2 regions of the Scandinavium sp. M-37 genome follow, and region 1 is predicted to be linked to the other one. Evidence: predicted binding sites of a transcription regulator. Region 1 holds the regulator's gene; the other holds the start of a gene.
The links. The regulator LexA, encoded in region 1, represses DNA repair genes until DNA is damaged. The targets are predictions, from matches to a motif close to TNCTGTATGTACATACAGNA.

Region 1 (5,298 bases):
AGCCGCATCAGCCCGAGCTTACGCGCCAGCGGTGCGCCTATGGAAAACAGCTCGCTGCTGTCGGGATAGGTTGAATTATCGGCTTCTTCCAGCTCACGCCAGTGTCGAATACAGTCAGGTCTTTTCATCTTGTCCCTCCTGGGTTGTTGGGTCATGTATAGCACACTCGGCAGGTTATCGGCGTTTGGGCCTAAACATGATAAAGTAGGCGTTTACTTTACACCCGATTCGAGGCGCCTATGGACAACTCCACTCCACAAGACATGCTCGTGCAGGCCGAAAGGCTTTGCGCCCAACGTGGCGTGCGACTGACACCCCAACGCCTCGAAGTGCTCCGCCTGATGACGCTGCAACAGGGTGCGATCAGCGCCTATGACCTGCTGGACCTGCTGAAAGTGAGCGAACCACAGGCCAAGCCGCCGACCGTGTATCGGGCGCTGGAATTCTTACTCGAGCAGGGATTTGTGCATAAGGTGGAGTCCACCAACAGCTATGTGCTGTGCCATCTGTTCGATAAACCCTCGCATACATCGGCGATGTTTATCTGCGATCGCTGTGGCGTGGTGAAGGAAGAAGCGGCTGACGGGGTGGAAGACATTATGCATGCGCTGGCGGCCCGGATGGGATTCGCGCTGCGCCATAACGTTATTGAAGCCCATGGGCTGTGTTCAGGGTGTGTCGAAGTGGAAGCTTGCCGCACGCAGGACTGCTGCGGTCACGATCATACTATCCTCATCAAACGCAAACCGGGTCAGAAATAAGCGCCAGAAAAAGATTGGGCGGCCTTTAAGCCGCCCTGAGGGTTGTACATCCGTGTACGCACGGGTAGTGCATTTATTTACCAGCGGTAATCGTTGCGGGTTTCCCAGTCTTTCACTTCGTCCTCGGCCTGATCTTTCGCATAGCCGTAACGCTCCTGGATTTTCCCGACCAGCTGGTCGCGCTTACCTTCAATGACGGTAAAATCATCATCGGTCAGCTTACCCCATTTCTCTTTCACTTTACCTTTGAGCTGTTTCCAGTTACCGCCGACTTCGTCTTTATTCATGATCCATTCCTCTTAGTTCGGTGGAGAGAGTGAAATAACATCGTCCGTAAAACACTGTTTTCTGCTGGACGTGATATTCAGTATAGGTAAGGATTTTGCCAGCTGGAGATTATTCAGAATCTTTAACCATCGACTAAAAACGAAGCGGCTACGAAAACCAGGTTCCGTGTTGCCAGTGACGCCGCCAAATCCACGCCAGCGCCAGGCCGCGCAGAGCGAGGAATACCGCCAGCGCCAGCCACAATCCGTGGTTGCCGAAAACGGGCACGGTGAGCAGAGTCAGGGCAAAACCCGCCGCCGCTACCGCCATGCTGTTACGCATCTCCGCCCCACGCGTCGCACCAATAAACATGCCATCAAGCAGATAACACCACACGCCTATTACCGGTAAAACCACCTGCCAGATAACGTAGCGATCGGCCAGTTCACGCAGTTCAGTGATGGACGTTAGCATGGCGACAATGTGTTCCCCCGCCAGGGCATAAATCAGCGCAAACGCCAGGGCGACAATGCCGGATTGACGGCACGCCGCTTTCCAGACCTGCAAGAGCTGGCTGCCATCCCGCGCACCATACGCCTGGCCGGAGTGGGCTTCCACCGCGTAGGCAAAGCCGTCCAGCGCGTAGGCGGTAAAGGTCAGCATGGTCATCAGCACCGCGTTGACCGCGACGATGTCGCTCCCAAGCCGGGCGCCCATTACCGTCAGCGCGCCAAAGCACAGTTGGAGCAGCAGCGAGCGCAGCATGATGTCGCGGTTGAGCGCCAGCAGGCGGCGAATATTACCGCGCCAGGCGTCTTTCAATAGCGCCCACGAAATGCCCCGCAGGTGTAACACCCGACGCACCATCAGTAGGCCGATGAAAAAAGTCACGTATTCGGCGCAGACCGTGGCCAGCGCAGCGCCCTGCACGTTCATGTGCAGGCCCATCACCAGCCATAAATCGAGCGCGATGTTCAGCACATTGCCGACCACCAGCAAAATCACCGGGGCCCGCGCATACTGAACCCCAAGCAGCCAGCCCAACAGCACCAGGTTAGCCAGCGATGCAGGCGCGCTCAGCCAACGAATCTCGAGGAAGCGGCGGGCCTGTTCGAGCACCGCCTCGCTGCCGCCGACAATATGCAGCGCCAGGTCAATCAACGGGATGCGCAGCAGCACGATGGCCGCTCCCGCGCCCAGCGCCAGGAGCAACGGCTGTACCAGCGCTCTGGCGAGGCGAACAGGATCTTTTGCGCCGAAGGCTTGCGCGGTCAGGCCGGTCGTGCTCATACGCAGGAACAGCAGCAGCATAAACAGGAAGCTGGTCGCCATTGATCCGACCGCCACGCCGCCGAGGTACACCGGGCTATCGAGATGGCCGATAACCGCCGTATCCACCAGCCCAAGCAGTGGCACGGTAATGTTGGAGAAAATCATCGGTAGCGCGAGACGCCACAATGCCTTGTCCGCAGCGGTGAATAGCGACATGAGAAAACCTGTGAGAGTGAATGAGGTAAAAAAGATAACAAAATGGCGCCAGAACGGCGCCACTGAAAATACTTAATTCCGGCCTGGCGAGACGGTTACTGCCATTCGCCGTTGCGGATAACGCCAACCGCCAGCCCTTCGATGGAGAAGTTCTGCTTGCGCAGATCGACCACAATCGGGGAAAACTCACTGTTTTCCGGCAGTAGTTCAACGGTGCTGCCCTGCTTTTTCAGGCGTTTCACGGTCACTTCGTCATCGATACGGGCGACAACCACCTGGCCGTTACGCACGTCCTGGGTTTTGTGTACCGCCAGCAGATCGCCGTCGAGAATACCGATATCACGCATCGACATGCCGCTAACGCGCAGCAGGAAATCAGCGCTCGGCTTAAACATCGCTGGATCGACCTGGTAATGTGCTTCGATATGTTGCTGTGCCAGCAGGGGTTCACCTGCTGCGACGCGGCCAATCAGCGGAATGCCTGATTCTTCTTCAATCAGCAGACGAATACCGCGGGATGCGCCGGAAACAATCTCGATTACGCCTTTACGTGCCAGCGCTTTCAGGTGCTCTTCAGCCGCGTTCGGGGAACGGAACCCCAAGCGCTGCGCGATTTCCGCACGCGTTGGCGGCATGCCCGTTTGGCTGATGTGATCCCGGATAAGATCGAACACCTCTTGCTGCCTGGTCGTTAACGCTTTCATTCCGCCCCCTGGGTGTATATACAGTTATGCTGTGAGTATATACAGCTAATGGCGATTTTGGAACCGCAAAACGCACAAAAAACCAGACGTTTGCGTAATTATGCGAGCGTTAGCGAAAATGCGTCCACAGCAGCGACACCCAGGTGAAGACGGCGACCATAATCGACAGCAGTACCGCGGCGGAGCCCATGTCTTTTGCTCGCCCGGACAGCTCGTGACGTTCTGTGCCGATGCGATCGACCACGGCTTCAATCGCACTGTTGAGAATTTCCACTATCATCACCAACAGGACCGAGCCAATCAGCAGCACCCGGGTTATCGCATCCACGTCTAACCAACAGGCAATAATGACGGCGATAATGGCGGCGGTTCCCTCCTGGCGAAAGGCCGCTTCGTTTTGCCATGCGGCGCGGAAGCCCTTCCAGGAATAGCCTGCCGCTTTGAAGATTCGGGTGAACCCGGTGGTATCATTTGCCATCAAAAGAACCTTTTACATTATTAGCGTCAATGTCGGTGTGTGCCGCGCGTGGTAGAACAGATATTCTGTGCACTTTCTGTTATCCTTGCGGCGCATTTGCATGATTAACCAGAGGCTTTACATCGTTTATGTCTGGCTGGCCACGAATTTACTATAAATTACTGAATTTACCATTAAGCGTGCTGGTAAAAAGCAAGTCTATCCCGGCAAATCCTGCCGAGGAGCTGGGACTCGATACCTCACGCCCAATTATGTATGTTCTGCCGTATAACTCGAAAGCAGATCTGCTGACCTTACGCGCCCAGTGTCTGGCGCATGACCTCCCGGATCCACTGGAACCGCTGGAGATCGACGGCACCGTGTTGCCGCGCTACGTGTTCATTCACGGCGGGCCGCGCGCGTTTACGTATTACACGCCGAAAGAAGAGTCTATCAAGCTCTTCCATAATTATCTGGATTTGCATCGCAGCAATCCAGAACTCGATGTGCAAATGGTCCCTGTGTCGGTGATGTTTGGTCGCTCACCGGGCCGTGAAAAAGGCGAAGCTAATCCGCCACTGCGCATGATGAACGGCTTCCAGAAATTCTTCGCCGTGACCTGGCTTGGTCGCGACAGCTTCGTGCGTTTCTCGCCGTCCGTGTCGCTGCGCCGCATGGCCACCGAGCATGGCACCGATAAAATCATCGCTCAGAAGCTGGCCCGCGTAGCGCGTACCCATTTTGCCCGTCAGCGTCTGGCTGCCGTTGGCCCGCGTCTGCCAGCCCGTCAGGACTTGTTCAATAAGCTGCTGGCGTCCAAAGCGATTGCCCGTGCGGTGGAAGACGAAGCGCGTAGCAAGAAAATCTCCCATGAAAAAGCACAGCAGAACGCCATTGCGCTGATGGAAGAGATTGCCGCCAACTTCTCTTACGAGATGATTCGTCTCACCGACCGCGTACTCGGCTTCACCTGGAACCGTTTGTACCAGGGGATCAACGTCAATAACGCCGAGCGCGTGCGTCAGCTGGCGCACGACGGCCATGAGATTGTCTATGTGCCCTGCCACCGCAGCCACATGGACTACATGCTGCTCTCTTACGTGCTTTATCACCAGGGCCTGGTACCGCCGCATATCGCCGCCGGCATCAACCTGAATTTCTGGCCCGCGGGCCCGATTTTCCGCCGCCTGGGCGCGTTCTTTATTCGTCGTACCTTCAAGGGTAACAAGCTGTATTCCACCGTATTCCGCGAATACTTAGGCGAGCTGTTCAGCCGCGGCTATTCCGTTGAGTACTTCGTGGAAGGTGGGCGTTCCCGTACCGGTCGTCTGCTGGATCCGAAAACCGGCACCCTGTCTATGACCATTCAGGCAATGCTGCGTGGCGGCACCCGTCCAATCACCCTTGTGCCTATTTACATCGGCTACGAGCACGTGATGGAAGTGGGCACCTACGCCAAAGAGCTGCGCGGGGCGACCAAAGAGAAAGAGAGCCTGCCGCAGATGCTGCGCGGCCTGAGCAAACTGCGTAATCTCGGTCAGGGCTACGTCAACTTTGGCGAACCGATGCCGCTGATGACCTATCTCAACCAGCACGTGCCGGAGTGGCGGGAGTCCATCGA
Region 2 (5,298 bases), on a different contig from region 1:
TTTCGTTACCAAATCCACAGAGATAAACCCCATCCACATCAATTCTCTTTCTTTTCTCTGTTACAAAAAAAGGGGGATCGACGGCGAAAAAATCGCCACAGGCCCCTGCGGCTTACCGCCTCTTTACAAAGATATGCTTTTCCATACAGGTGTTGATGCTGCCACTTTGGCGTCGGGTGGGTTACAATTGCCGGCTTATTACTACCAGTCAGACTCAAGGAGAGTGCATGTCTATCACGGCTAAGTCGGTTTACCGTGACACGGGTAATTTTTTTCGCAATCAGTTCGTTACGGTTCTGTTGATTGCGTTGTTGTGTGCGTTTATCACGGTGGTGCTTGGCCATGCGTTCTCACCGAGCGATGAACAGCTCGCCCTGTTAAGCGAAGGTGATCACCTCGCAGGCAGCGTGGGCCTGTTTGAACTGGTGCAAAACATGACCCCGGAGCAACAGCAAATTCTGCTGCGGGCGTCGGCGGCGTCGACATTTTCCGGGCTGATTGGTAACGCCATTCTCGCGGGCGGCGTACTGCTGATGATTCAGATGATTTCCGCCGGACAGCGCGTGAGCGCTCTGCGTGCGATTGGGGCCAGCGCGCCGGTGCTGCCGAAACTGCTGCTGCTGATCCTCATCACCACCTTCCTGGTGCAGATGGGGGTCATGCTGGTCGTGGTCCCGGGCGTCTTGCTGGCTATCGTGCTCTCTTTCGCGCCTATCATGTTGGTGCAGGACAAAATGGGGCTCTTCTCCTCAATGCGCAACAGTATGCGTCTGGCGTGGGGCAACATGCGTCTGGTCGCACCGGCGGTGATTGGCTGGCTGCTGGCGAAAACGCTGCTGCTGATGTTCGCGCCGAACTTCGCGGTACTCACGCCGAACGTCGGCGCGGTGGTGGTAAACTGCATCAGCAATTTGATTTCCGCTTTATTGCTGATCTATTTATTCCGCCTGTATATGCTTATTCGTAGCTGATCCCCAGGCCCGGCGATCCCGGGCCACTATTGAAATACGGAACCGATGTATGAAGCAGTTTTTGGATTTTTTACCGTTGGTGGTGTTCTTTGTTTTCTACAAACTGTATGACATCTTTACCGCTACCGCGGCCCTGATAATCGCCACCGCCATCGTCCTGGTTTACTGCTGGGTGCGCTATCGCAAAGTCGAAAAAATGGCACTGATTACCTTTGTGCTGGTCGCGGTATTTGGCGGCATGACCCTGTTCTTCCATAACTCCGAATTTATTAAATGGAAAGTGACGGTTATTTATGTCCTGTTTGCCGGGGCACTGCTGTTCAGCCAGTGGGTAATGAAAAAGCCGCTGATCCAGCGGATGCTTGGTAAAGAGCTGACCTTGCCACAGTTCGTATGGTCGCGACTGAATATCGCCTGGGCGCTGTTCTTTATCATTTGTGGCCTGGCGAACATCTATATCGCCTTCTGGCTGCCGGAAAACATCTGGATTAACTTTAAAGTGTTCGGCTTAACCGCCCTGACCCTGATTTTCACGCTGCTGAGCGGGGTGTACATCTACCGCCACATGCCGCAGGACGACAAGTAAATGACCGAGAGCAGTAACGTTCCGCAGGGCGATTTAGTTCTGCGTACCCTGGCGATGCCAGCGGATACCAACGCCAATGGCGATATCTTCGGCGGCTGGATCATGTCGCAGATGGACCTCGGTGGTGCCATCATGGCCAAAGAAATTGCGCAGGGCCGTGTGGTCACGGTGCGCGTTGATGGCATGACGTTTTTACGTCCCGTCGCGGTGGGTGACGTGGTGTGTTGCTATGCCCGCTGTACCAAACGCGGCACCACTTCAATCACGGTGAACATTGAGGTATGGGTGAAGAAGGTCTCTTCTGAGCCAATTGGTCAGCGTTATAAAGCGACCGAAGCCCTGTTTATCTATGTGGCGGTGGATAGCGAAGGAAAGCCTCGGCCCTTCCCACAAGCGTAAAAAAAGCCCGGTCAATGCATTTGACCGGGCTTTTTTATTACAGAAAACCGAGCAGTTTAAAGAAGAAGTATCCCGCCACAATCACAATCACCGGCAGGACATACAGGTTGAAAATCTGCAAAAAGAGGGTGTGGCGCGGAACCACAATTTTCGCGTCGATTTGTTCCTTACTTAATCCTTCCGGCCCTTTCGCTTTCTCCAGAATCAGCTGATCCTCCACGCCTTCGCGCAGAAACTTAGCCTGACGACTCATTCGCGCCCCGGAGGCCTGCAACGCCAGCCCGATGAAAATCAGGGCAAAGATAATCCAGAAGCCAATATTCAGGCTGTGGTGAAAATCTGGCTGCGGCGAGTTGTACCAGAAAAAGTTCAGGAACGGCGTATTGAAGCGGATCATCTCAATCATTACATGGGAGAAGTCGAGCAAAACCGCATCGATCCCTGGCTGCTTCTCACTGTGCTCAAACATGAATTTGAACACCGATATGAGGGTGGAAATGACGGCCGGGATAAAGATGACCCAGCCCAAAATGCGTTTCAGTACGGCGATGCGTCCAGCTTGTTGATACGTCATGGGTTCCCCTTGTTCAGACGCGCTTTCTGTTTCGCAGTAAGTCTACCTTTAGTTGCGCCTTTTCGCCTGCGCTTTAAAAGCGATATGGTGTACGATGAGGTCGAATCTCAGGTCTTTTTCCCTACAGGAGTTGCCTTATGACAGCCGAGCGTCAAATTGTTGCCGCTATCTTTGATATGGATGGTTTACTGATTGATTCCGAACCGTTGTGGGATCGTGCCGAACTGGATGTCGTTGCCGGTCTGGGCGTAGACATTTCGCGCCGTAATGAGCTGCCGGACACGCTTGGTCTGCGTATTGATATGGTGGTAAAGCTGTGGTTTGCCCAGCAACCATGGAACGGCCCAAGCCGCGAGGAGGTCACTGCCCGTATCATCAGCCGCGCGATAACCCTGGTTGAAGAACAACGTCCTCTGCTGCCGGGTGTGCGCGAAGCGATTGCGCTGTGCAAATCTCAGGGGCTGAAAGTCGGTCTGGCCTCTGCCTCCCCGTTACATATGCTGGAAAAAGTGCTGGATATGTTCGACCTGCGCGACCGGTTTGACGCCCTCGCCTCCGCGGAAAAACTGCAGTACAGCAAACCGCACCCGCAGGTGTATCTCGACTGTGCGGCGAAACTCGGCGTTAGCCCGCTGGCCTGCGTGGCGCTGGAAGATTCCGTTAACGGCATGATTGCCAGCAAAGCGGCGCGAATGCGCTCGATTGTTGTCCCGGAGCACGCCAACTTCGCCGACCCGCGCTACGTCCTGGCAAACGTGAAGCTTTCTTCTCTGGAACAGCTCACCGCTGAACATTTGCGCGGTTAACACGGTGCGCTGTTTGTTAACCTAAAATAGTGACAAACAGTTACACCGTCACCTCTTCCGCCTACTGTATAAAAACCCTATACTGTATGAATTGACAGTTTGACGGGTATTATCATGACGGCGGAAGGACACCTGCTCTTTTCTATCGCCTGTGCGGTGTTTGCTAAAAATGCAGAACTGACCCCGGTTCTTGCACAGGGTGACTGGTGGCATATTGTTCCCGCTGCGGTATTGACCTGCCTGCTGCCCGATATCGATCACCCCAAATCCTTCCTCGGGCAACGATTAAGCTGGATAGCCAAGCCCGTGGCGAGGATGTTCGGCCATCGCGGTTTTACCCACAGTCTTCTGGCCGTTTTTGGCGGTCTGACGCTGTTCTACCTGAAAGTGCCCGAGAGCTGGATTATCCCCGCCGATGTATTGCAGGGCATGGTGCTGGGCTATCTCAGCCATATCCTCGCCGATATGTTGACCCCCGCCGGAGTGCCGCTGCTGTGGCCGTGTCGCTGGCGCTTTCGTTTGCCCATTCTCGCGCCACGTAAAGGCAACCAACTGGAACGCGTATTATGTATGGCGCTGTTCGTGTATGCCGTGTGGATGCCGCAGTCGATGCCGGATAACAGCGCGGTGCGTTGGTCGTCTAGCCTGATCAGCGCCCTGCAATTTCGCTTCGACCGCTTTATTAATCATCAAAGCGGACAGTAAACCAGCAGTATCAGCGGTTTTGTCATAAACCATTCCATTTGGATATAAGCGCCACTTCACACTTCTGATAATCTTGCGTCATTAAAAGCAGTCTATTTTTAGACAGAATAAAGAGATCAGGAGAACGGGGATGAATTTTCCATTAATAGCGAACGTGCTGGTGTTCGCGATATTGTTGTTTGCTCTGGCGCAAACTCGCCATAAAAACTGGAGCCTGGCCAAGAAAGTCCTGGTCGGCCTGGCGATGGGCGTGGCGTTCGGTCTGGCACTGCAGTTGATTTACGGTGCTGACAGTACGGTCCTGAAAGACTCTATCCAGTGGTTCAACGTGGTGGGCAATGGCTATGTTCAGCTGCTGCAAATGATCGTCATGCCGCTGGTGTTTGCCTCTATTCTCAGCGCGGTAGCGCGTCTGCACAATGCGTCACAGCTGGGTAAAATCAGCTTCCTGACCATCGGCACCCTGCTGTTTGCCACGCTGATTTCTGCGCTGGTCGGTGTGCTGGTTACCAACCTGTTCGGTCTTACCGCTGAAGGTCTGGTTCAGGGAACCGCCGAAACCGCGCGTCTGAATGCCATTCAGAGCACCTACGCCGGGAAAGTGGCTGACCTGAGCGTGCCGCAGCTGCTGCTCTCCTTCGTGCCGAAAAACCCGTTTGCTGACCTGACCGGCGCTAGCCCGACGTCAATTATCAGCATCGTGATTTTCGCGGCCTTCCTCGGGGTGGCTGCCCTGAAACTGCTGAAAGACGACGAGCCGAAAGGCAAACGCGTGCTGACCGCCATCGATACCCTGCAAAGCTGGGTGATGAAGCTGGTTCGTCTGGTCATGCAGTTGACGCCTTACGGCGTACTGGCGCTGATGACCAAAGTCGTGGCGGGTTCTAACCTGCATGACATCATCAAACTTGGCGGGTTCGTGGTTGCCTCTTACCTGGGCCTGGCGATCATGTTCGTGGTTCACGGTCTGTTGTTGGGCGCCAACGGCATCAACCCGCTGAAATACTTCCGTAAAGTATGGCCAGTGCTGACCTTCGCGTTCACCAGCCGTTCCAGCGCCGCGTCGATTCCGCTGAATATTGAAGCGCAGACCCGTCGCCTGGGCGTGCCAGAATCCATCGCCAGCTTCTCTGCTTCGTTTGGTGCCACCATTGGTCAAAACGGTTGTGCGGGTCTGTACCCGGCGATGCTGGCGGTGATGGTTGCTCCCACCGTTGGGATTAACCCGCTGGATCCGCTGTGGATTGCGACTCTGGT

Region 2: a site for LexA is predicted at 3,417-3,436, ahead of ACG0Z5_RS14030 (metal-dependent hydrolase). Genes of this name have one in related genera too.

The regions. Positions count from the first base shown of each region.
Region 1 is NZ_JBIGIN010000009.1:87,785-93,082, forward strand. It holds gene ACG0Z5_RS09135 (cupin domain-containing protein) at 1-128, opposite strand, end outside; gene zur (zinc uptake transcriptional repressor Zur) at 240-761, shown strand; gene ACG0Z5_RS09145 (CsbD family protein) at 839-1,048, opposite strand; gene dinF (MATE family efflux transporter DinF) at 1,197-2,516, opposite strand; gene lexA (transcriptional repressor LexA) at 2,612-3,220, opposite strand; gene ACG0Z5_RS09160 (diacylglycerol kinase) at 3,330-3,698, opposite strand; gene plsB (glycerol-3-phosphate 1-O-acyltransferase PlsB) at 3,827-5,298, shown strand, end outside.
Region 2 is NZ_JBIGIN010000017.1:84,172-89,469, forward strand. It holds partial or broken gene ACG0Z5_RS14000 (hypothetical protein) at 110-244, shown strand; gene ACG0Z5_RS14005 (YciC family protein) at 228-971, shown strand; gene ACG0Z5_RS14010 (septation protein A) at 1,021-1,557, shown strand; gene yciA (acyl-CoA thioester hydrolase YciA) at 1,558-1,956, shown strand; gene ACG0Z5_RS14020 (YniB family protein) at 1,994-2,530, opposite strand; gene hxpB (hexitol phosphatase HxpB) at 2,668-3,336, shown strand; gene ACG0Z5_RS14030 (metal-dependent hydrolase) at 3,451-4,041, shown strand; gene ACG0Z5_RS14035 (L-cystine transporter) at 4,172-5,298, shown strand, end outside.